One region of the Rhizobium sp. BK456 genome, then DNA from elsewhere that is predicted to be linked to it. Evidence: riboswitches for the same ligand, from Rfam matches in the RefSeq annotation. Region 1 holds a riboswitch; each other region holds the start of a gene.
What was found. A riboswitch is a leader RNA that binds a small molecule or an ion and turns the genes downstream of it on or off. The one in region 1 is predicted to bind cobalamin.

Region 1 (7,932 bases):
GCGGATGCAAGTCAATCGCCTCACAGTTGGGTTCACCTGAACGCAGATGAGATCAGGTGAACCCGAGGCGGATAACGGCCACTACACCCCGATCGAAAGCGCCTCCTTCACCGCCAAATCGGCCATGGCAAGTGCTGCCTCGCGAGTCTTGGCGGCGGCGATGAAGCGGCCGTTGTGGCAGAAGCTCGCGCCCTCTATCCCGCAAACCGCCTCCAGCTCTCCATTGGCGAGACCGGCCCAGGCTGCCGGCAGATCCGCCCTGAGTTCGAAGCCCTCCTCGGCGCGGCGGATGCCGGTCACGCACCAATCCTTTTCGCGCGGATGGACGACGAACAGCAGCTGCTCGGCGCCTGCCTTGACGATGGCGGGACGGAACGGCATTCCCCTCGGCAACTCCAGAACTCGGCCCTGCCCCGCAGCCTCGATTGCCCGATGCACCATCGCCTCGGCCCGCAATTTTGCGGCACTCTGGGCGATCCTCGCCTCGACGAAACTGCGGGCAATGGCAAGCGCCGCGTGGAAGGCGCGATCGTCGGCCTCGGGTTCAGCTTCGTCGAAAACCGGTTTCAGCGTCTCCAGCAGCGCAGGCAACGCCAAGCCCGCCAACGGCCCCGAGGGGCTGAGCGCGCCATTGTCGGTCAGATCGATCGGCAGCACGAAGCCCGCATCGAAAGTGCCATGCACCACCTCGACATGGGCTTCGGGAAGGCCGGAGGCTGCGAGATAATCACGGCCGTAATGCTTCCAGATCAAGCCGAACGAGCTGTAGGGCTGGCCATCGTTGCGCATCGGGGCGCCGCGTTGGTGGTGATCGAATATCCCGGCAGCAGGATCATAGGCGCCGCCGACATCGTAGATGATGCGGCCTTCGCCTGGCGTGATCCATTCCGGCGCCCGGCTGCGGACGATACGCGCCTGCGGGAAAAGCCGGGTCAGGATGACGCTCGACAGCAATTCATCGGCATGGAAGCCACCGGAATGGGTGACGAGGAAATCGGGGATCATGGGAGCTTTGCGCCTTGTCGTTCGCGGAGGGTCCGCTTGCGGTCCGGAACCAGATAGCCGTTGCCGGCGACGATCTCAACCCATGCTTGGCGCATTTCACTTCAGCGCCTTGCCGTTCGCCACCCATTCGTGCTCGTTGGGCTTGCGAGCGAGCGCCGCGGAGCCGAGGGCGAGTGAGCATCGATCTTGAAGATCGCCGTTGCAGCCCTTGCAAAACTGCTTATTCTCCCGCGTCGAAATGTTCCTTTGCGAAAGCGAAAGAGGCGGCGCTTGCAGATTCCTCTGCAGTTTCATGTTGCCGAGACCACGGGATGGCTCGTAAACCACCGGATGAACTCCGCCCTTCCCGGCTATCTCATGATCAGTTCCAAGACCGACACGACTGACCTTTCGGATTTATCGGAAAAGGCGTTGGGCGAATTCGGCCCATTGCTTGCAAGAACGCAGAAGGCGCTGAAACAAGACCTGAATGCTCAGCGCGTCTATATCGGCCGATACGGGCACTCGCCCGGTTATCCGATCCATTTTCATGTCATTCCGATATATGACTGGGTGGAGGAGTTGTTCTGGAAGGACGGCCGGTATCGTCTGCTCGAGAACTTTGCAGAAGGACGCGGAGAAACCGCAGCGGACGGCGCGGAACTGACGCTGTTCGTCTGGCGCGAGTTCTGTGAACGCGCAGTGCCGCCACCGGTCAGAGGGCCGTCGGTCTCAGAGGTCATTGCGCTGTTGCGGGAGGTAATGCGGTTTCCGGCACCTTAGGTCTTTGCGCCTAAGGCAACGCCGGTCCCGGCTGGCTTGCAACGAGCGCACGGCCGGCTGCCGCGCCGGCGTGAAGGCAGACCAGGCCGATCGCGGCCAGAGAATTGATCAGCAGGACATTCGCCACCACAGACGCCGAAAACGCTTCCTCGCCTGACGGAAGCACCGCCGTCGCAGCAAAGAGCACGCCTTCATAGGCAACGAAGCCGGCCATGAAGGCGCCGGCCGCGGTGACGGTCAGGCCGGCCGCAAGGTGAAGCACGCCGAGCGCTGCGGCCAGGGATGCAAATGCGGCAAGACCGATCGCCAGACCCCACGCATAGCTGTCCCAAGTCTGGGGATAGCCGAGCACGAGATACCCGACCATCTGGTTGGCGAGCCAGGCCAGCAGGACCGCCGTCAGCGCCATGCGCCGGGGAAGAATGACCGCCGATACCGCCGCCAGGGCCACGAAGGGCGTGACGCAGGCAAAAATCAGGCTGAGAGCGACGCTCGCGCCTGAAATGATGGCGACCCAGGCGACAGCGAAGCCGGGGACGACGGGCCGCAGGGGAAACTGATTTCGTTCGAGCATCTCGAAACTCCGTTCGACCGGGCGCAGGCGCCCTCGGAAATCATACGCCAGTCCAGGAAAAAGGCCATTCCTCAATCCAGGACGTATTGGATGTGGTGCCGCCCATGCACTGCCGACTTCTGGACATGGGCGCGAACGCCGAAAACCCTGCCGATCATATCCTCTGTAAGCACCTCCTCCGGCGCGCCCGCGGCGACGACCTCACCCTTCTGAAGCACCGCCAGGCTGTCGCAGAACATTGCCGCCAGGTTGAGATCGTGCAGAGCGACGATGCAGGTGATGCCGAGCTTCGAGATCAGCCGGAGAATGTCGAGCTGGTGCTGGATATCGAGATGATTGGTCGGCTCGTCGAGCAGCAGCTCGCCCGGCGCCTGCGCCAGCGACCGCGCAATATGGACGCGCTGTCGCTCGCCTCCCGACAGCGTCTGCCAGAGCTGGCCCGCCCTCGCCTGCATGTCGACCCGCAACAGCGCCTCCTCGACCGCGGCATCATCCTCCGCGCCGAAGGGCGCAAGCATCCCGCGATGCGGCGTGCGGCCGAGCCGCACCACGTCGCGCACGGTCAGTTGCGTCTCGGTCGTCGATTGCTGCTCGACGAAGGCGATGCGCCGCGCAAGGGCGGCGCGCGACAGCGAAGCGATATCGTCGTCGCCCAGCCGGATGACGCCGCTGCGGACCTTGCGCAGCCGGCAGATCAGCCTCAGCAGGCTCGATTTGCCGGACCCGTTCGGCCCGAGCAGACCGAGCACCTTGCCCTTTGCCACCGTCAGGCTGACGCCGTTGACGATGACCGTGTCGCCTGCGGCGAAACTCACCGCGTCGATCGTAATGCTCATGCGCTCCTCCGCACGCGATAGAGGATGACGGCAAAGGCCGGCGCGCCGAAGAGCGCCGTAACAACGCCGATCGGCAGGACCTGCTGTGGGATGATGATGCGCGAGACGATATCGGCGCCGACCATGTAGATCGCGCCGCCGAGTGCTGTTGCCGGCAGCAGCCGCCGATGGCCCGGCCCGACGAGGAAGCGGGCGGCATGGGGAATGACCAGGCCGACGAAGCCGATCGAGCCGACCATGCTGACGACGCTTGCCGTCATCGCCGCTGTCAGGCCGAACAGCAGGATCTGGACGCGGCGCACCGCAATGCCGAGCGAGGCCGCCGCATCCGTACCGAAGGCGAAGGCATCGAGCGCCCTGACATGGGCCATGCAGATGACGAAACCTGTGAGCGCGATCGGCACCGAGAGATAGACATCCGGCCAGCGCACGCCGCTGAGCGAACCCAGAAGCCAGAACAGGATGCCCCGCGCCTGCTCGGCATTCGCCGATGTCGTCACGATGTAGGAGGTCAGCGCAGTGAAGAGCTGCGAACCGGCGACGCCGCACAGGATGATGCGTTCGCCGGTTCCTCCCGCACCCGTCGCCAGGAAGCCGACCAGCAGAAAGGCAATGACCGCGCCGATGAAGGCGCCGCTGGAAAGGCCAAGAACACCGTAGCCGAGGCCGAGGATCATCACGCAGACGGCTCCCGTCGAGGCGCCGGCGGAGATGCCGAGCACATAGGGTTCGGCCAGCGGATTGCGCAGCAGCGCCTGCAGCACGGCGCCGCAGAGCGAGAGCGACGCGCCGGCGCTGGCCGCAACCAGCGCCCGGCTCAGACGATAATCCCAGACGATGCCCTGGTGGATGCGGCTGAGTTCGAACTGCGTTCCGAACAGCCGGTTGGAGACGGCCTCCGCCGTTGTCGCCAGCGGGATCGCGATCTCGCCGATCGAAACGGCAAGGCTGATCATCAGTCCGAGAAGGAGAAGGGCTGAAATGGTGAGCGCGGCGAGCGCCCACCATCCTTGTTGCCTGACCGACGCTGCCTTCACTGCGAGAGGCCGAAGGATTTGATGCCGTTCGCCAAGGTCTCGATGCCGTCGATCGTGCGGATCGTTGGGTTCATCGATTGCGCGTCCATCATCACGAAGTGCCTGTTCCTGACGGCATCGAGTTCCTTGGTCACGGGGTCGTTCTCGAGAAAATCGATCTTGACCTTCGGATCGTCGGCGGCGTAGCGGCGCCGGTCCATGGTGGCGAGCACGATGACGGCCGGGTTCGCCTGGGCGATGGTTTCCCAGCCGACCAGCGGCCATTCCTCCTCGGTGGTGACGACATTCCTGGCGCCGATCGCCTTCAGTATATAGGCAGGCGCGCTGTTCTTGCCCGCAATGAAGGCGTCGCCGTTGACTTCCTTGCTGGAGAACCAGAAGACGATGGGCAGGCTCTTGCCCGATGCGGCTGATATCGAGGCGACGGCATCCGCCTCGCGCTTCTTCAGCTCGGAAATCAGCGCATCGCCGCGCTCCTTCACGTCGAAGATCTCTGAGAGTTCGGCGATTTCGCGATAGATCAGCGCCATCGTGAACAGCTCCTTGCGCACACCGTCGCCGCCATCGGTGTTGACCTTGGCGACGCAATCGGCCGGCGAAAGATAGGTATTGATCCCGAGATCCTGAAACTGCTCCCGCTTGCCGACGGAGCCCTGCGCGCCGACATGCCATTCGAACTCGGCCGCCACCAGGTCGGGCTCCTGTCCGACGACGGATTCGAAGCTCGGATCATTGTCGGCGAGACGCTTTATCCTGCTGTTCGCCGCGGCATATTGCGGCAGCACGGGACCGACCCAGACGGCCGTGCCGGCGATCTTGTCGGCAAGGCCGAGCGAGAAAAGAATTTCGGTCATTCCCTGGCCGATCGAAACGATCTTCGACGGCGCCTTCTGGAAAGTCACCTGCTCACCGCAATTGGTGATGGTCAAAGGATATTGGGTGGCAGCAAGGCTCGGTGCCGCAAGGCCGATCAGCCCGAAGGCAAATGTCATGGTGGCGAGAATCTGGCGCATGAAAAACCTCGATTGAAGGAAAAAGCACGGTTATGCCGCACGCGCGGCCGAAGGCACGCTGACGCGCGCGCTAGCCGCAGGAGGCCCAATCGAGACGGATGCATGCCGAAATTCGGCGAAGGTTCAGAAGGTCAATCATGTCTGTTCCTTATCCGGGCATCCCCGCCCGGTTGATTGGATCGTGATTGACGGCAGGTCTCCTGGCTTGCGGATATAAGTCGTTCATCCGCCTTCCCGCGATATATCGCAGTGGCAGGGCCATAAGCCCTTCAGAGATGGCCAGTCGCTGGCCACAGCTGAGATGATCGACAATCCGCTTACAGTTGCGGGGGCAGCCACGGTCTCGGTCCCTACTGGGTCGTCCTCACCGTGTTCCCTATTAATCCCCTTGGAGTCATCTTCAGGGAACCGTCACCGCCAGTTACGTCGCCCGCCCGCACGACGTCAATCATTATTGCGGAAGATTGGGTTTGGTGGGCGAAATATGGAGACGGAACGTCGGAGCGCTGTTGGCCGGTATGATGCCAGCATTCTCATCCCCAGGATGGAGCTCTCTTAAGCATCCTACTATTCCCGCTGTCGTGGGCGCGGCATCCACCAACCTCCCTCATGCTGAGGTGCGCAGCCCGAACGGGCGAAGCCTCGAAGCACGCCGCAACGCTGCTCCCTGCGTTCCTACAACGCATCCAGCGGAATCTTCAGATACCGTCGCCCGTTCGCCTCCGGTTCGGGCAACCGCCCGCCGCGGATGTTGACCTGCAGCGCATGCAGCATCAGCTTCGGTTTCGGCAGCGTGCGGTCGCGCGCCTGGCGCAGCGCCACGAAGCCGGCTTCGTCGATGCCTGATATATGCGGATTGGTGCGCTTCTGGGCGGCTACCGTGCTTTCCCAGCGTGGGTGACGGCCGCCAGGCTGATAGTCGTGGCCGGAAAAGAGCCGGGTCTCCTCGGGCAGCGACAGGATCGCCTGGATCGAGTGCCAGAGAGCGCTGGCGCTGCCGCCGGGAAAATCCGTGCGCGCCGTGCCGGAATCCGGCGTGAACACGGTGTCGTGCACGAAGGCGGCGTCGCCGATCACATAGGTCACCGAGGCAAGAGTATGGCCGGGCGAGAACATCACGCGGGCTCTAAGCCCGCCGATCTCGAAAGTGTCGCCATCAGCAAACAGCCGGTCCCATTGCGAGCCGTCGGTTTCGAGTGCCGGCCAGTTGTAGATTTCCTTCCAGAGCACCTGCACGTCGGTGACATGGGCGCCGATCGCCGTCGGCGCGCCGGTCTTTCCTTTGAGATAGTGCGCGGCGGAGAAATGGTCGGCATGCGGATGCGTGTCGAGGATCCACTCGACCGTCAGCCCTTCGCTGTCGATATGCGCGAGGATGGCATCGGCATTGGCCGTTCCCGTCGCACCCGACATTTCGTCGAAATCGAGCACCGGGTCGATGATGGCGCAGCGTTTCGTTACCGGGTCTGAAACGACATATTGCACACTGCAGGTGCGGGGTTCGAAGAAAGCCTTCACGACAGCCGCCTGCCCTGCCCGCTTTTCCAGCCAGCGGCGCGCGCCGGCAAGATCGAAGCCGAGGTTTTGACCGAAGGCCTCGACGTCCCCGGGCTGCATCCGCCCGTCAAGCACCTCTCCGAGCGCATAGAGCGTCAACGCCCGGGTGCCGCTCTTGCAATGAGCGACGACCGGCCCCTTTGCTTGCATCATCGCCCTCTGGAAGGCGCGGATATCGGCCTCGGTAATCTCGGGCCCTTTCACCGGCACGAAGCTGTAGGCGAGCCCCACGGCAGCGGCAGAAGCCTTTTCCGCCGCATCGCCCGGCTGCCCCGGCTCCTCGCCATCCGGCCGGGCATTGATGACGCCGGCAAAACCGTCCGCCGCAAAAGCAGCAAAACCGGCGGCATCGGGCTGCCCCGCCACCGATATCAGCTCATTGACCCTTACGGATGTCATCGAAGCCCCCGCGCTGCCTGCATCGGCAGTATCGCATGTATATCGGTACAATCTCACAAGTATATTGCCGAGCGCAAGAATAGTCGCTTGGCACTCCGTCGCGCCTGCGCAGGCCGGTGAATGTGGGCGCCAAGACACTCCCGATAGTCGCCCGGCCCGGCGCAGCCAGTCAAAACGACAGCGTTGCCGCGCCCTCTTTGATTTCGGCATGCATGGCGCTGGCGCCGACGATGACGATGCCGTCGAGCATGTCTTCCTGCGTATAACCGCGGGAGGTGACGCAGGGCGGGCAGGCCCAGATCGTGCCGCCGCGCTGCTGGAAATTCTCGATAAGCGTCGACAACGGATCGAGCGGCGGCACATGCGTCATCCGTTGGCCGCCCTTGCGCACAAGGTTCGCAGCCTGCGTCGTCACCCTCACGCCGCCGGCTCGTTGAGCATCGCCTCGATATTGTAACCGTCAGGATCGAGAACGAAGCAGGCATAGTAGTTGTCGGCATATTCCGGCCGCGGGCCGGGCGCACCATTGTCCCTTGCGCCGGCTTCAAGTGCTGCGCGATAAAATGCCTCGACCTCCGCCCTGCTTCGGACCCGGAAGGCAACGTGCAAACGGGTCAGAGGCGGCTTGTCGTCAGTGTGCTGGATTTCGAAGAGGCTGCCACCGACATCGAAAGCCCAGAAAACGCCTTCCTTCCCGAAGGTGCGACGATAGCCCAGAGGGTCGAAAGCGCGTTCATAAAATACCTTGC
Region 2 (7,932 bases), on a different contig from region 1:
AAGCGCTACGGTCTGCGTATCCGGCCGCTGCAGGATTTCGAAGTCATCAACCCGGAAGACGATCCGCGCTTCCGCGAATATGTCGATCTCTATTTCTCCCTCGTTGGCCGCCGCGGCGTCATTCCCGAAGCCGCCCGCACCATCGTGCGCACCAACACCACCGTCATCGGCGCACTGGCGCTGAGGCGCGGCGAAGCCGATGCGCTGATCTGCGGTCTGGAAGGCCGCTATGAAAAACATCTGCGCGACGTCCGTCAGATCATCGGCAAACGCAAGAATGTCCGCGATTTCTCCGCCCTCAGCCTGATGATCTCGCAGCGCGGCGCCACCTTCTTCACCGACACCTACGTCACCTTCAATCCGAGCGCCGAGGAGGTTGCCGAGGCAACGGTGCTGGCGGCCGAGGAAATTCGCCGTTTCGGCATCACCCCGCGCGCCGCCCTCGTCTCGCATTCCAACTTCGGCTCGCGCGAATCCGAGAGCGCCACGAAGATGCGCAACGCCCTGCAGCTGGTGCGCGAGACTGCCCCCGATCTTGAGGTCGACGGCGAAATGCATGGCGAAAGCGCCATCACCGAAGCGCTGCGCAAACGCGTCATGCCGGATACGACATTGCACGACGAGGCGAACCTGCTGGTCTTCCCAAATCTCGACGCCGCCAACATCACGCTCGGCGTGGTCAAGTCGATGACGGACGGCCTGCATGTCGGCCCGATCCTGCTCGGCACCGCCCTGCCCGCCCACATCCTGGCGCCTTCAGTCACCTCCCGCGGCGTCGTCAACATGGCCGCCCTCGCCGTCGTCGAGGCATCGCAGCCGGCGTAAGCCGGTTGCCGCCAACGTCAGCCATCGGCTATCGACAGGCGTCCTCTATCCGCGAGCGCGTCCGCGCGCTCGTTGCCGGCAATCCCCGAATGTCCCTTGCACCAGGCAATGGTCACCAGGGCGTTTTGGGATAGCTGACGATCGACGGCTTTCCAGAGGTCCGCATTGTCGATCGTTCGCCGTCGCCCATGTCCATTCGGGCTGCTTTTCTTCCAGCCGTTGTTCTTCCAGATATGTCGGCGGCTGTTGCAGCCTTTGACGGCATAGACGGAATCGGACCAGATGATCGCGGGTTCTCCGGCTGTTTGGCTGTTGATCCACATGGCGGCCCTGAGAACGGCGGTCAATTCCATGGCATTATTGCTGGAATCGTCGACGCCACCGAAGTCGGAGGCGATTTCCACCGCATCGCGATAAGCGACAAACGACCAGCCTCCATGCCCGGAACCGGGCTCATAACAACCGTCCGCGAAGAGGTGAAGGCCGTGTTGGGCTTCCGTCACGCCTGATGTCGGTGCAAAGGAAGGGATCTCGTCGGGGATGCTTGTCATTTTCACCGCGTCTCTGGCGATTGCTGGATAAGATCAGGAAAATACGCTAATATTTTCTTTGAGCTTATTAAGAGAAATCCGTTAAGGGAAAACGCGCGGCCGATTGAAGTCGCATTCGACCCACCGACCGTTTGCTCATTCCGGGACGACGCCGTGAAACGCCGAAACCTGTCTCTCGCCCTTCTCCTCGCCTTCGCAGCGCCCGCCGTCGCGCAGACCAATGCCATCTGTGAGGACCTGCGCGGCCGTCTCGCCGACCTGCCGCGCTCGATCGGCAATGGCAACGGCCCGGAAGCACGCCAATATGCCAATGCCATGGCCGAGCAGAACCTCGAGCTTCGCAAGGTGCGTAACGATCTGCGCAACTACGGCTGCACCTCGGGCAGCATGGTGGTGATCGGCGGCGAGAATGCCGATTATTGCACCGAGCTGTCGCAGGCCGAAGGCCGGATGATCGACAATATCGCTTATCTCCAGGACCGCCGCAACGAGCTGGCCGGCCGGAACGGCGCCGATGACGACCGCCGCGAACTGATGGCCGCGCTCGACAGCAACGGCTGCAACAGCGAGAACTTCTATGCGCCTTCCGAGCGCAATGCCAACGACCCTGCCCCGAGCGTCGAGGAGCAGGCGATGCGTTCGGACACTTTCATTCCGCTCGGCGGCGGAGAGGCCGATCCGCGCTACGGCCTGCCGCGGGCCGATATGCTGTCGCCGGTCAGCACCATCTGCGTGCGCAGCTGTGACGGCGGCTTCTTCCCGATCAGTTCAAACACCACCTCGGTCGATTTCGGCCGCGACGCCCAGACCTGCGCCAAGATGTGCCCCGGCATCGAAACCCAGCTTTTCTATCGCGACGTGACGAGCACGGAAGCCTCGAACATGATCTCGGTCGCAACCGGCACGCCCTACAGCGCCATGAAGAACGCCTTCGCTTACAAAAGCCGCGCGCCCGGCGAGAAAAACGCCTGTGCCTGCAATCTCACCGCCTATTACGACGAGATGCGCGGCAAGCAGGCGATAAGCCAGCCGCCGCCACAGGGCTCGATCACCACCATCCGCACCAATCCGCCGGCGAAGGATACAGCGGCCGCCGCCGCGCCGCAGCCATCGGTTCCAGAGCGTCCCTACGACCCCACGCAGAACAAGGTCCGCCAGGTCGGCCCGCAATTCCTCGCCGGCGACCAGGGCTCGATCGACCTTGCCAATCCTGCCGCACCTGGCCCGCAGCCGCAGCAGCAGTGATCGCTACCTCTCGTTCCTTCCCCAGCCATCGTGGAAGACGAGTTCCTCAAGCGGTAGCCGCTGCCGCCAGCCTTTGACCGAGAGTTCCGGCTGGTCGTAGAGCCGGTCGACGAAACCGGCGCAGAGCCAGGCAACCACTTCGATATGCTCGGGGATGCCGAGAATGGTCTTCAGGTCGGCTTCGTGAAAGATGCTGACCCAGCCAATGCCGATCCCTTCGGCGCGGGCCGCCAGCCAGAGATTCTGGATGGCGCAGACTGTCGAATAGCTGTCCATTCGCGGATTGTGCGTGCGCCCCAGCACCACGCTGCCGCTGCGGGTGGGATCGCAGGTTACGCAGATACCGAGCGGCGCCTCCACGATGCCTTCCAGCTTGAGGGAGCGATAGACCTGCCGCCGCTCGCCCTCAAACATCAATGCCGCTTCCTCGTTGGCCTTGGCAAAGGCATCGCGGATGCGCGCTCGCACCGTTGGACTTCTCACCAGAATGAAATTCCACGGCTGCATGAAGCCGACGGAGGGTGCGTGGTGCGCGGCGGTCAGCAGCCGTTCCACCACGTCGTCGGGCAAGGGCTCGGGCAGGAACTGGCTGCGAACGTCGCGCCGCGTCATGATCGCGTGATAGACGGCCTCGCGTTCGGCCAAGGAAAAACCGGACGCCACGGACAGGGCATCCTCATCAAAGGGTCGCATCGTCAAATCCCCAACAACGCAACCGCCCGCCGTCCGCGCGGGTTCGGTCTATCTTGCCAGGCCGGTCTTCTGACTTGGCGTCATCCGTCTGCCGCAGCCTTCCCGGCGAAAGCCAGTGGCATGATAAAGCGGCAAACGTCGGCCTTACAGCGTTGGGCACGTTCCGGTCTCGCACCGGATTCCCGATTCTCCCGCTTGAAAAGCGGGCACCTGACGGCGCATCTATTTCAGCAAACCGGCCCTGCGGCAAGCGACCTCATGCCGCATTCACCCGTATGTGACATCGATCGCGTGGACAGCTGTGCATCGCTGCCGTAGAACCGAACAGATCCTAACCGACGCCTGTGGCGCCGCAATTTTCCTCTTTGCACCCAGTTGCCCGTGCCCCGCCTGACACCCATGATCCTTGCGGTCGCCCTGTTCATGGAACAGATGGATTCGACCGTCATCGCCACCAGCCTGCCGGCGATCGCAGCCGATATCGGCACCTCGCCGATCGCGCTGAAGCTTGCCGTCACCAGCTATCTCGTGGCACTGGCGATCTTCATCCCGATCAGCGGCTGGATGTCGGATCGTTTCGGCGCGCGCAACATCTTCCGTATGGCGATCTTCGTCTTCATGATCGGCTCAGTCGCCTGCGCCTTTTCCAATTCGATTGCGGCCTTCGTCGTCGCGCGGCTGATCCAGGGCGCCGGCGGCTCGATGATGACGCCGGTCAGCCGTCTGCTGCTGGTCCGGGGAACGCCGCGCCACGAACTCGTCGATGCCATGGCCTGGCTGACCATCCCCGCGCTGATCGGCCCGATCATGGGGCCGCCGATCGGTGGTTTCCTCACCACCTATCTCACCTGGCACTGGATCTTCTGGATCAATGTCCCGATCGGCGTGCTCGGCATCATCCTCGTCACGCGTTTCCTGCCGGCGGTCGAGCCTCGCAGTCCACGGCCGATGGATTTTCCGGGCTTCTTCCTTTGCGGCATCGGCTTTTCTGGCTTCGTCTTCGGCCTGTCGGTGATCAGCCTGCCGGCCGTGCCTGTCATCTACGGCTATGTCACGGTGGCCGTCGGCATCCTTGCCGGCCTCCTCTATCTCCTGCATGCCCGCCGCGCGCCCTATCCGCTGCTCGATCCGAAAATGTTCCGTTATCCGATGTTCCGGGCGGCGATCCTCGGCGCCTCGAATTTCCGCATGGGCCTCGGCGCCCTGCCCTTCCTGATGCCGCTGATGCTGCAGCTCGGCTTCGGCCTGACGCCGCTGCAATCGGGCTCGGTCACCTTCGTCAGCGCGCTCGGCTCCATGGGGTCGAAATTTGCCGCTTCGCGCACCTTCAATGCCTTCGGTTTCCGCACCGTGATATCGATCACCACCTTGCTGGCGGCAATCTTCCTCGGCATCAACGGCCTTTTTACCAGGGAGACGCCGCTGCCGCTGATCATGGCCTGCCTGCTGATCGGCGGCCTGTTCCGCTCCATGGCCTTCTCAGGCGTCAACGCCATGGCCTTCGGCGATGTCGGTGAGGCCGACAGCAGCCAGGCGACCGCGATCAACGCCGTTGCCCAGCGTATATCCATGGCAATGGGTGTGGCGATCGCCGGCGGCATCCTCGAAATTTCGAGCAGCCTCCACGGCGGCAGGCTTCTGGTCTCGGATTTTCACACCGCCTTCTTCAGCGTCTCGGCGATTTCGGCGCTGGCCTGCATCACCTTCCTGCGCCTGCCGCGCGATGCCGGCGCCGAACTGACGACGCGCCGCCGCAAGCACCGCCAGGCCGAGCCGGAAGAGGCCATGGCGGAAAACAGCCCTTGATCCCGCTGGCCGCCGTTTCGCTATCCCATTCCACTTTATGATTTCTTCACACATCGAAGACAGACTGCGTTTGCGCGTTTTGGGTCGCACAGGGGACATGGGCATGAGTGCTCATGCTGCGACCGCCGGCGTGGATGCCTGTATTGATAGGCTGGTCGGAAACATATCTGACCGAGCCCGCGTTTCGAGGCCCACGCGGCATGTTCCATTTTTTGAAAACGATGCCTCTGACAGCCAAGCTGGCGGCGATTATCGTGACCGTCAACCTTTGCGGCATCTCCGCCTTTGCCACCTACACCTGGATGTACGAAACCAGGGCGTTGATCGATGGCGCCAAGGCGAACTGGTCCAAGGACGTGGAGCAGTTTGCGTCTCTGGCCGCCGGCGGCGTGAAATGGGGCAAGGCGAATGCTGTGCGCGACGCCTATTCGCTTTACCGCGACGACCCCTCGCTTGATCTTGTGCAGTTTGCCGCCTTCAACGCCGAACCTGCCGCCGTCGATACGTGGACACGTGACGGCATCAGCGGTTTGCCGGCACCCGCCGATCTGGCAAAGAGCCTCAGCACCAAGCCTGAGAAAACGACGATCGATGACAGCGGAATATCTGCCGGCGTTGTTACGATCATTGCGCCGCTTCCGTTGGATAAATCAGGCAAGGCGACCGGCTACGTCGTCACCAACTGGTCGGTCGAAAAAATCGCTGCCGAAGTCAAGCAGAAGGTCCTGATTTCGCTGCTGACGCAGTTCGTCATCACCGCCATCGCCGTTGTCGCCTTTCTTCTCGCCATGCGCAGCCTCGTCGGCCGCCCCCTCAGGGTTCTCAGCGAGCGGATCAGCGCGCTGCAGAAAGGCGATCTGGCCTCTCCCGTTACCTACAGGGAAAACGGCGACGAGATCGGTTTCCTCGCACGTGCCTTGGAAGTCTTCCGCAACGAGGCGATTGCCAAGGTCGAAAGAGAGCAGGCCGCGGCCGAGCAGAGCGCCTCATTCGACGCCGAACGGGCGCGCAACGCTTCCTTGACGGAGGAAGCCAGCAATGCTCAGCGGCAGGTCATGACAGCGCTCGCAAATGAATTGGAAAAGCTCGCCGCCGGCGACTTCTCGATACACCTCGCCGATCTCGGTCCTGAATTCGATAAACTGCGGCAGGATTTCAACCGCATGGTCGAAGCGGTTGCGGCCGCATTGACCGAGATCAAGATCGCTTCAGTCGCAGTGGAAGGCGGATCGAGCGAGCTTGCCTCCTCCGCCGATCAGCTCGCCAGGCGGACCGAGCAGCAGGCAGCAGCCTTGGAACAGACCGCCGCCGCATTGGATGAGGTAACCACCACGGTCAGAATGTCATCGCAACGGGCTGAGAGTGCCGGGAAGCTGGTCGAGGAAACGAAGCGCAGCGCGCATGTCTCGGCGACCGTGGTACGCGACGCGATCGGAGCGATGGACAGGATCCAGACCTCGTCGAGCCAGATCGGCCGCATCATCAGCGTCATCGATGAAATCGCCTTCCAGACCAACCTGCTGGCGCTGAACGCTGGCGTCGAGGCGGCGCGTGCTGGCGAAGCCGGCAAGGGTTTTGCCGTCGTCGCACAGGAAGTGCGGGAACTTGCCCAGCGGTCCGCCAATGCGGCGAAGGAAATCAAAAACCTGATCAGCGTCTCCGGCCAGGAAGTGGCAGCCGGCGTCGGGCTGGTGAACGAAACCGGCGATGCCCTCTTGAAGATCGAAGAGCAGATCAACCGCATCAGCGACAGCATCGCTTCCATCGTCCAGTCCTATCGCGAACAGGCGACCGGCCTGCAGGAAATCAATGGCGCCATCAACCAGATGGATCAGGCCACCCAGCAGAACGCGGCAATGGTCGAAGAGACCAACGCGGCCTGCCAGGAGCTGCGCACACAGGGACGCCTTCTGCAGGATTCGGCCGGCAGGTTCACTGTCGCAGCCTCTGCCGCCAGCCAGCCCAAAGCCACTCAACCCGTTCGTCAATCTCGTCCGGAACAGAGGGCCTTGTCGCAGCGGCATGCGGGCAACACCGCCATCGCCGCTTCTCCCGATGCCTGGGAAGAGTTCTGACGCAAACGTCGTTCAATAAGCTTTCAATCCTCAACACCCCAAAAATCGGGAAGGGAACAGTTATGAAGAAAGTCGTGACCGCATTTCTTTTGGCCTGCACCGCAGTCGCCGTGCCTATGGGCGTATCCATGGCGCAGGATGCGAAGCTCGCCCCGATCTCCGACTACGTGACAAGCGACATAAAGCCCTGGCTGAACGATCCGGTTATCATCGAGGCCATCAAGGCGCAGAATGCCGCAAACGCCAATCTGGGCCAGGCCGATATCGACGCCCTCGACAAGAAGTGGCGCGCCGAGGTCGATGGTTCCGACCATTCGATGATTGACGGCGTGCTCGGCAATGCGCTGTCGAAATTCCTTCAGGAAAAGAAGGCTGCCTCCAATGGCAAGATTGCCGAGATCTTCGTCATGGATGCAAAGGGGCTGAATGTCGGCCAAAGCGATCCCACCTCCGACTACTGGCAGGGCGACGAAGGCAAGTTCCAGAAATCCTTCGGCGCCGGCAAGGACGCCGTCTTCGTCGACGATATCGAAAAGGACGAATCGACCCAGGCGCTGCAGTCGCAGGCAAGCGTCACGATTTCCGATGACAAGGGAACGCCGATCGGCGCCATCACCGTCGGCGTGAACGTCGACGCCCTCTGATCTCGGCTTCTCCTTCATATCGCCCTGAAGCCCCGCGCTTTTGGGCGATATGCTTTCTGCTCCCTGCGGGAAGGGTACCGCGCCCTGGTTTTT
Region 3 (7,932 bases), on a different contig from region 1:
AATTTATAGGAAAGGCCATGAAAGCCGTAGCGCTTGATGCCTTCCGCATGCAACGCACGAGGAATGGCGAAGCGGCGAACGAGATCGTCCTGCGTGGCATGGAAGGCGGTGTCGAAGGACGCCGTCTGGGCAAGATGCGGTTTCAGATGCGTGAGCGCTCGGATGAACCGCAGCGCCTGCGGCTGATGCAGGGGTGCCAGCGGCGTCAGCGCATCGACGCCATCGATTGCGGCTGCGTCGAGGGCGATTGCACCGGTGAAACGGTCGCCGCCATGGACGACGCGGTGGCCGGCGGCGCGGGTGGCGGCAATGTCGAAATGATCGGCGAGAAGTCCGAGGACCTCATCGATAACGCCGTGCAGGTCTTCCGTCACCTCGGCCTTCAACGGCATGTCGACCGTCTGCGCTCCCTGGCTCAGACCGAGCGAGAGCGGTTCGGCGCGGAAATCGATCACCCCCTTGCCGATTCGCCGCGCCTCGCCGCCATCCATGGCGAAGATGCCGATCTTGATCGTGGAGGAGCCGGCATTGAAGGTCAGGAGGAAGTCGGTCGATGACATGATCTTCGGGGCTCCGCGCAGTCGTCACGATGACCGAACTTAGGGTCGGGGCAGCGGACGGAAAGGCATCTGTTCGCCCGTCGCATATTTTCTCCCTGCACATCCTATATCATCCTGTCCGGCTGGGAATGTGACGCGGCATCTCACAGGATGCGCCGGGCGGCAAGTCTGCGACGGCCAATATCGCCTGATGTCAGTGCGTTACGGAGCGGACCCGAACACGTCACGAGAGCTTCATGCTGCGGAACTATTAACAAAAGGCAAACTTGCAAAACGGAATAAGGAACTATGCCATGGCCGATATTGCCCCCAGCCAGGTTCATAGCGACACTTCCCACCCGCTCCACAGCTCAAATTCATCAGGCAAATGGTTCTTGCCGCTCTTCGCGCTCGTTCTGGTCTGCGGTCTTGGATATGTCGCCTATGCACTCGGACGCGACCTGACAACCGCAGTTGCCGTTCCCTGGATTCTGCTCGGCCTTGCGCTGCTGATCGCGCTCGGTTTCGAATTCGTCAACGGTTTCCACGATACGGCCAATGCCGTCGCCACCGTCATCTACACCCGTTCCATGCCGGCCGAATTCGCCGTCATCTGGTCGGGCTTCTTCAACTTCCTCGGGGTGCTGACCTCGAGCGGCGCCGTCGCTTTCGGCATTCTGGCGCTGCTGCCGGTGGAACTGATCCTGCAGGTCGGCTCCGGCTCCGGCCTTGCCATGGTCTTTGCGCTGCTGATCGCCGCGATCGTCTGGAACCTCGGCACCTGGTATCTCGGTCTGCCATCGTCGAGCTCGCATACGCTCGTGGGATCAATCATCGGCGTCGGCCTCGCCAATCAGTTCCTGGCGCCGGCAGGCACGGCGACGAGCGGTGTCGACTGGTCGCAGGCGACCAATATCGGCCTGTCGCTGCTGATCTCGCCGCTGATCGGCTTCGGTCTATCCGCTGTTCTGCTGCTGGTGATGAAGCTTCTGGTGCGCAACAATGCGCTCTATGCCGAACCGAAGGGCAACCAGCCGCCGCCGCTTTGGATCCGCGCGATCCTGATCTTCACCTGCACCGGCGTCAGCTTCGCCCACGGCTCCAACGACGGCCAGAAGGGCATGGGTCTGATCATGCTCATCCTGATCGGCCTGGTGCCGACGGCCTTCGCGCTGAACCGCACGCCTGATGTGAACTATCTCGAGGCCTACAAGTCGGCATCGGTCCAGGTCGAATCCGCGCTCGCCAAATATGTGAAGCCGGGTGTTACCGTCACGGACTACAAGGCGGAGGTCAGCAACGCGGTCAAGAACAAGATCTGGACGGACGCGACGACACCGGCCCTGCAGCAATATATCCATCGGACAAGCGCCGAAGTCGCGGCCTTCCCGACGCTCGAAGCGGTGCCGACCAATCTCGTCGGCAACGTCCGCAACGACATCTACCTGATCGGCGAGGCGCTGAAGCTGATCGACAAGCAGAAGCTGCTACCGATGGATGCCGGCGATCTCAGCGCGGTGACGAACTACCACAAGGCGGTCGACAACGCGACGAAGTTCATCCCGCTTTGGGTGAAGGTGGCGGTCGCGATCGCGCTTGGCCTCGGCACGATGGTGGGCTGGAAGCGCATCGTCGTCACCGTCGGCGAAAAGATCGGCAAGACGCACCTGACTTACGGCCAGGGCGCGGCAGCCGAAGTCGTGGCGATGGTCACCATCGCTTCGGCCGATCACCTCGGCCTGCCGGTCTCGACCACGCATGTCCTGTCGTCAGGCGTCGCCGGCACTATGGCGGCGAACGGTTCCGGCCTGCAATGGTCAACCGTGCGCAATATGCTAATGGCCTGGGTGCTGACCCTGCCGGCCTCGATCGCGATCGCCTTCGTGCTCTTCGTGATCCTGCGCCAAGTTTTTTAAGACATAGCGTCAGGCCGTGGAGGCCAGACTGGCATTGCGATCGCTGATGAAGATGCCCGCCTCGGCGGCGGGCATTGCCTTGCCGAAAAGATAGCCTTGGCCGATGTCGCAGCCAAGCTGCAGCAGGAAGGCAAGCTGGCCGTGCTCCTCGACGCCTTCGGCAGTCGTCTTGATGTTGAGGCTCCGGCCGAGGCCAAGCATAGCGCGGACGATCTTTTCCTGGCGTTCGTCGCCGCGATAGGTGGCGATGAAGCTTTTGTCGATCTTGATCTTGTCGAAATGATAACGGGCGAGCTGGGCCAGACTCGAATAGCCCGTGCCGAAATCGTCGAGCGCGATCTGGATGCCGGCCGCGTGCAGCTCGTCGAGGATGACGGCGGCGACGACGGGATCCTGGATCAGCGCGTTCTCGGTGATCTCCACCTCCAGGCGCTGCGGCGGCAGCCGGCTTGCCGCAAGGACTTTGAGAATACGCGACGTCAGCAGCCTGTCTTCCATCTGCACCGGCGAGACGTTGAAGGACAACATCACATGGTCCGGCCAGGTGAGTGCGTCGCTGCAGGCCTGGGCGAGAAGATCCTCGAACAATGCGGTGATCATCCCGTTTTCCTCGGCGATATCGATGAAAACAGGCGGCGGTATGTTGACGCCATCGTCACTGATCCAGCGCGCCAAGGCCTCGAAGCCGCAGAGCTGACCGGTCTTCAGGTCGATCAGCGGCTGATAAAAGGGTTTGATCGCCTTGCTGGAGATTGCGGCGCGCAATCTGGTTTCCAGCGCTGCGCGTTCCGTGACCTTGTCCTGCATGGCCGGTTCGAAAACGAAATAATGGTTGGGGCCGCGTGATTTCGCCTCGTACATGGCGAGGTCGGCCCGATGAGCGGCATCCTCCAGCGGTTCGGTTCCCTCGGCCCAGCGGTCGTAGCCGACGCTGGCGCCGACTTCGACGGCAAAACCATCGATATGGATCGGCCTGGTGACCGCCTGGATCAGCAGCTTGGCAAAGCGCTCCTCCCGCTGCGCTGTCAGGGCAAAGGCTACAATGATGAATTCGTCGCCGCCGAATCGATAGACGCAATCGGCATTGCCGAGCGCGCAGATCCGCCGGGCAACCTCGATCAGCAGAATGTCGCCCCCCTTGTGGCCGACGAGATCGTTGACTTTCTTGAAGCCGTCGAGATCGACGGAGAAAAGCGTGACGTTCTCGTCCCACTCCTCAATCTGGTCCTCGTCGTCCTTGATCGGCCGTGAGAGGATCTTGCGTTCGAAGGCGTAGCGGTTCGGCAGCTTGGTCAGATGGTCGTGGGTCGCAGTCCAATCGGCCTTCGCCTGGGCGGCGGCGCGCAGTTCCGTTTCCTTGCGCAGGTCGGCGATGCGCAGCACCGAATAGATGAAGCTCATGGCGCCGGCGATGCCAAGCGCCAGAACGAGTTTGTCGGCGCCGTATTCGCCGAAACCGGTCATGAAGAAGACAAGGCTGTCGTCAAGCTGCAAAAGCGCGCCGAGGAGCCAGAGAGTTATCCCAAGCCCGACGATCGATACGCATTGCCTTCCGGCCCTGCTCTGGAAAAACACCGGCATGTGGCCTTCTCCATCTCCACCATCTGCCGAACTATCATGAAAGTCTGAAATGTTCGTTGAAACCAGAAGGCGAATTTTTGGAGGCGGCAGCCTGTTGCTGCACCGTTGAGGGACTGAGGATGCTGAGCCGGGACGGGAAAGAACGAAGGCGAGCGTGCTGGTGCATCGCTCGCCTTTTCTCGTGCTTCAGGCGGTGACGATCAGCAGCGGAACGCTGACGATGAGACCGACCAGAACCGTGATTGTGGCGACACGCATCAAACGCAGACGACGCGTGCGCTCCCCACTCCAATCATATGTCATTCTTCCATCTCCTTGGGAAAGGAAGTAGTCCCGGTCAAACCCGGTTCAATAGAGATGACGCGATTTGCTTGTGTAAGGCTGGATAAAATGAGGAGCCGCTAATACGGAAAGCGCAGAGACCAGCGGCTGCCATTGCTGGTCATGCAAACGATGGCGAGCGGCTCGATATCGCTCCGCCAGAAGGAGGAGTGCGGCGCCTGAAGCACATGGGCGACCGCCGCCCGGATCACGGCCGCGTGGCTGATGGCAATCACATGGCCGCCGAGGGCGGATTCACCGTCCATCCAGCCGGCGACGCGTGTTCTGAGATCAAGAAGGCTTTCGCCACCATGCGGGGCCGCTTCCGGATCGCTCATCCAGGCCACGAGGTTCCCCGGCTCTTCGGCCTCGATCGTTGTGATCGACCTGCCGGCCCAGCGGCCATGGTCGCAATCACGCAGCGCCTGATCTATCCGGGCTTCGAGGCGGAGCGCGTCAGCGGTCTGGCGGGCGCGCAAAGCGGGGCTGGTGGCGATACGGTCGGCGCGGGGTGGGGCAGCCATCCGGCCGGCGTCTTCCGCCGCCTTGCCTTCCAGCGGTTCGTCAAGTGGGAACAGCGTCTTGCGGCTCGCCGTCGTCGCGCCGTGGCAGATCCAGGTGAGGCGCGTATTCACAGTCTTCCGATCTCCCGGGGTGCAGTGGGACGGCCCTTTGCCGGCTCGTGAAGTTTCGTTGACAGTCTCTTCGGCGAGCAGATATAACCGTGTTGTTGCGGGTTTGGAAGCCGGTGGAAATCCGGCGCGGTCGCGCCACTGTGACCAGCGTGTTGAAGCTTTTTCACGCTGGAAGTCAGACCTTACCGCACAAACACTCTTTCGACTGAACGCGTCATTCCGGAGGAATACATGTCTGACACCACTTTCGCGCCCGCCGCGGCGCCGGCCCCGATCCCCGTCGGCGAAATCCTGCCCTGGGCGATCTTCGGCGGCCTGCTGATGCTTATCGCCATCTATTTCGTTGGCACCGAGGAAGGCGCGATGGCGCTGTTCAACGGCATGTATGTGCACGAATTCGTGCATGACGCCCGCCATCTCCTTGGCTTTCCCTGCCACTAGGGAGATATTGACATGGTTGGAAACCTTCTCCTTCGCGGCATGCTCGCGGGGCTGCTCGGTGGCATCCTCGTTTTCGTTTTCGCCCATGTCTTCGGCGAGCCGCTGGTCGATGCGGCGATCGCTTTCGAGGAGGCGAGCGCCCAGGCGGCCGGCGAAGCTGCCGAACCTGAAATCGTCAGCCGGGCCACCCAGGCCGGTCTCGGCCTTTTCACCGGCGTCATGGCTTACAGCATCGCCGTCGGCGGGCTTTTCGCGCTCGCTTTTGCTTTCGTGCACGGCCGCGTCAGCAATCTTTCGGCGCGCGGCACCTCGGCGGTCATCGCCATTTTCGCCTACGTGGCGATCGTGCTCGTTCCCGCTATCAAATATCCGGCCAACCCGCCGGCGGTCGGCAATGCCGATACGATCGGCGTCAGGACCGAGCTGTTCTTCCTGATGATTGTCGTCTCGCTCGCCGCGCTGATTGCCGCGGTGGCGCTGTCGCGCCGTCTTTCCGAGCGTTTCGGCCTCTGGAACGGCGCGATCATTGCCGGCATCGCCTATCTCGTCTTCATCGTGCTCGTGCTCTATCTGCTGCCGCCGATCAACGAGGTGCCGGAGAACTTCTCGGCCATGGTGCTCTGGCGTTTCCGGACGACAACGCTCGCCATGCATGCGATCCTCTGGGCAACACTTGGCCTTGGCTTCGGGGCGCTGGCGGAAAAGCGGCTTGCTGCGAAGGGCGGCCAGCGGAGCCGGCCGGCAACGGCACTCCACTGAACGCAATGAAGGGCGCCGTTTTGCCGGCGCCCTTGGGTTTTCAAGCGACCATGAAAAGCAGCAGAGCCATATCAATCCTGTCGGCGGCCTTTGCCGCCGCCTTCTTTTGCATGCCTGCTGAAAACGCCCTTGCTCATAGTCGCAGCGCCGGCGGCAGCCAAGCGGGTCTCGATATCCCAGAAATTTCGCATGGCGAGATGGCGGTGATTTCGCACTATCGCGGCCGAATTATCGGCCTGGCGTCCCGCGCAGTCGATACAAACGAGCCCTTCCGCCGCGTTCTGAACTATGCCGAAATCCAATATTCCTATCGTCTTTGGGGGCGGATGCCGGGCAGCGTGGCCGACGAGGAAAGTCCCTTCAACGAATGCGCCCACGCCTACCTCGCGGCGACGAAAGCTGTGTTGATGGCGATGCGCGAGATGCCAGGGGAGCGGGCTGTGGCGAGTGAAATCATTTCCGCGGTCGACGCCGACATGGTGCGGCGCGGGCTTGCGCTCATCACCTGCCGGTTCAGCGGCGAGGCCTTCAACACCGCCGGTCTCGTCAATCCACGCTGGAGCAAGGTGCCGCTTCATCCCGCCAGCATGGCGTCGCTGACGGCGCTCGCCTTGATGCTCGGGCTTGGTGTCCTTGCGCTGGGCCGCTTTCTGCGGCCGAAGACTCAATCGTCGGAATAGCGCTGCTCGCGCCACGGATCGCCATACATATGATAGCCGTTCTTTTCCCAGAAGCCGGCTTCGTCCTCCGGCATCAGTTCGATGCGGCGCAGCCATTTGGCGCTTTTCCAGAAGTAAAGATGCGGCACGACGAGGCGCATCGGGCCGCCGTGGTCCGGCGTCAGCGGCAGGCCTTCCCAGGATGTCACTAGGATCGCGTCCTCGGCGGCGAAGTCGGCAAGCGGCAGGTTGGTGGTATAGCCATCATAACTCGTCAGCATGACGTAAGCGGCTTCCGGCTTCGGCATGGCGAGATCGAGCAGATCGCGCGTGGAAACACCCTTCCATTTGTTGTCGTAGCGCGACCAGGTGGTGACGCAGTGGATATCGCTGACCTTGGTGCTCTGCTCAATCGCGTGGAAGTTGGCCCAGGTGAGGGTGAGCGGGGTTTCGACAAGGCCGCGCACTTCGAGACGCCAGGTTTCGGTGGATATGACGGGCTGCTGGCCGAGATCGAGCACCGGCCAGTTCTTGACGAGGTGCTGGCCGGGCGGCAGGCGCTCGGTTTCAGGGCGGGCTATGCGACCAGTCAGGAACTTGCCCTCAGCCGCCCAGCGCCGCTTGGAGCTGGTGAGCTTGCTATCGGCGGGCGTGTTGTCGTCGCTCATGATAGGGTTCCCTTGCGATGCAGCAATAGGATATCGGCCTTTGCCGGGTGTCAAGTTCGACGGCCCTTGGAAATCGCTGCCGGTATTATTAGACTTGGGTATGCCTCACTGGGGAGTGGAGGCGGAAAGGGGAGGAGCCGGATCTGTCTTCGAGATATCGTGCGATAGCGGCGTTGCTGGTGGTGCCGGTGATCATCTTCGCCTTCTTCACCTATGGAAGCGCGATCGCGACGCGCGCCTATATGGGGGAAGCCTCGGCGCAGGCGGGAACGGCGTTGCGCCTTGCCGTCTCGGCCCTCAGCGGTCACCTCAACCGCTACGAGGCGCTGCCGGCACTGATCGCCGATCACGACGACATCAAGGAACTGGTGAGTGCACCCGAGGATGCGGTCTTGCGCGATGCGGCCAATCTC

Region 2: linked by a shared signal. The riboswitch ahead of bluB (5,6-dimethylbenzimidazole synthase) and the one ahead of FHX03_RS20725 (ABC transporter substrate-binding protein) in region 1 are both predicted to bind cobalamin.
Region 3: linked by a shared signal. The riboswitch ahead of FHX03_RS19545 (CbtB domain-containing protein) and the one ahead of FHX03_RS20725 (ABC transporter substrate-binding protein) in region 1 are both predicted to bind cobalamin.

What each region holds. Positions count from the first base shown of each region.
Region 1 is NZ_JACIAO010000007.1:198,177-206,108, forward strand. Features, by position in the region: gene FHX03_RS20700 (MYG1 family protein) at 82-1,005, opposite strand; gene FHX03_RS20705 (HIT family protein) at 1,276-1,767, shown strand; gene FHX03_RS20710 (hypothetical protein) at 1,778-2,341, opposite strand; gene FHX03_RS20715 (ABC transporter ATP-binding protein) at 2,413-3,177, opposite strand; gene FHX03_RS20720 (FecCD family ABC transporter permease) at 3,174-4,214, opposite strand; gene FHX03_RS20725 (ABC transporter substrate-binding protein) at 4,211-5,227, opposite strand; cobalamin riboswitch at 5,400-5,655, opposite strand; gene blh (bifunctional sulfur transferase/dioxygenase Blh) at 5,903-7,183, opposite strand; partial or broken gene FHX03_RS20735 (DsrE family protein) at 7,353-7,580, opposite strand; gene FHX03_RS20740 (VOC family protein) at 7,601-7,932, opposite strand, start outside.
Region 2 is NZ_JACIAO010000014.1:80,040-87,971, reverse strand. Features, by position in the region: gene FHX03_RS30100 (NADP-dependent malic enzyme) at 1-825, shown strand, start outside; gene FHX03_RS30095 (ribonuclease H) at 843-1,376, opposite strand; gene FHX03_RS30090 (DUF2865 domain-containing protein) at 1,530-2,621, shown strand; gene bluB (5,6-dimethylbenzimidazole synthase) at 2,625-3,314, opposite strand; cobalamin riboswitch at 3,356-3,543, opposite strand; gene FHX03_RS30080 (MFS transporter) at 3,714-5,120, shown strand; gene FHX03_RS30075 (methyl-accepting chemotaxis protein) at 5,321-7,195, shown strand; gene FHX03_RS30070 (hypothetical protein) at 7,258-7,839, shown strand.
Region 3 is NZ_JACIAO010000006.1:366,842-374,773, forward strand. Features, by position in the region: gene FHX03_RS19525 (acetate/propionate family kinase) at 1-560, opposite strand, end outside; gene FHX03_RS19530 (inorganic phosphate transporter) at 854-2,455, shown strand; gene FHX03_RS19535 (putative bifunctional diguanylate cyclase/phosphodiesterase) at 2,465-4,036, opposite strand; gene FHX03_RS19540 (histidine phosphatase family protein) at 4,438-4,992, opposite strand; adenosylcobalamin (AdoCbl) riboswitch at 5,069-5,211, shown strand; gene FHX03_RS19545 (CbtB domain-containing protein) at 5,224-5,433, shown strand; gene FHX03_RS19550 (CbtA family protein) at 5,446-6,192, shown strand; gene FHX03_RS19555 (hypothetical protein) at 6,243-6,872, shown strand; gene FHX03_RS19560 (sulfite oxidase-like oxidoreductase) at 6,857-7,519, opposite strand; gene FHX03_RS19565 (ATP-binding protein) at 7,699-7,932, shown strand, end outside.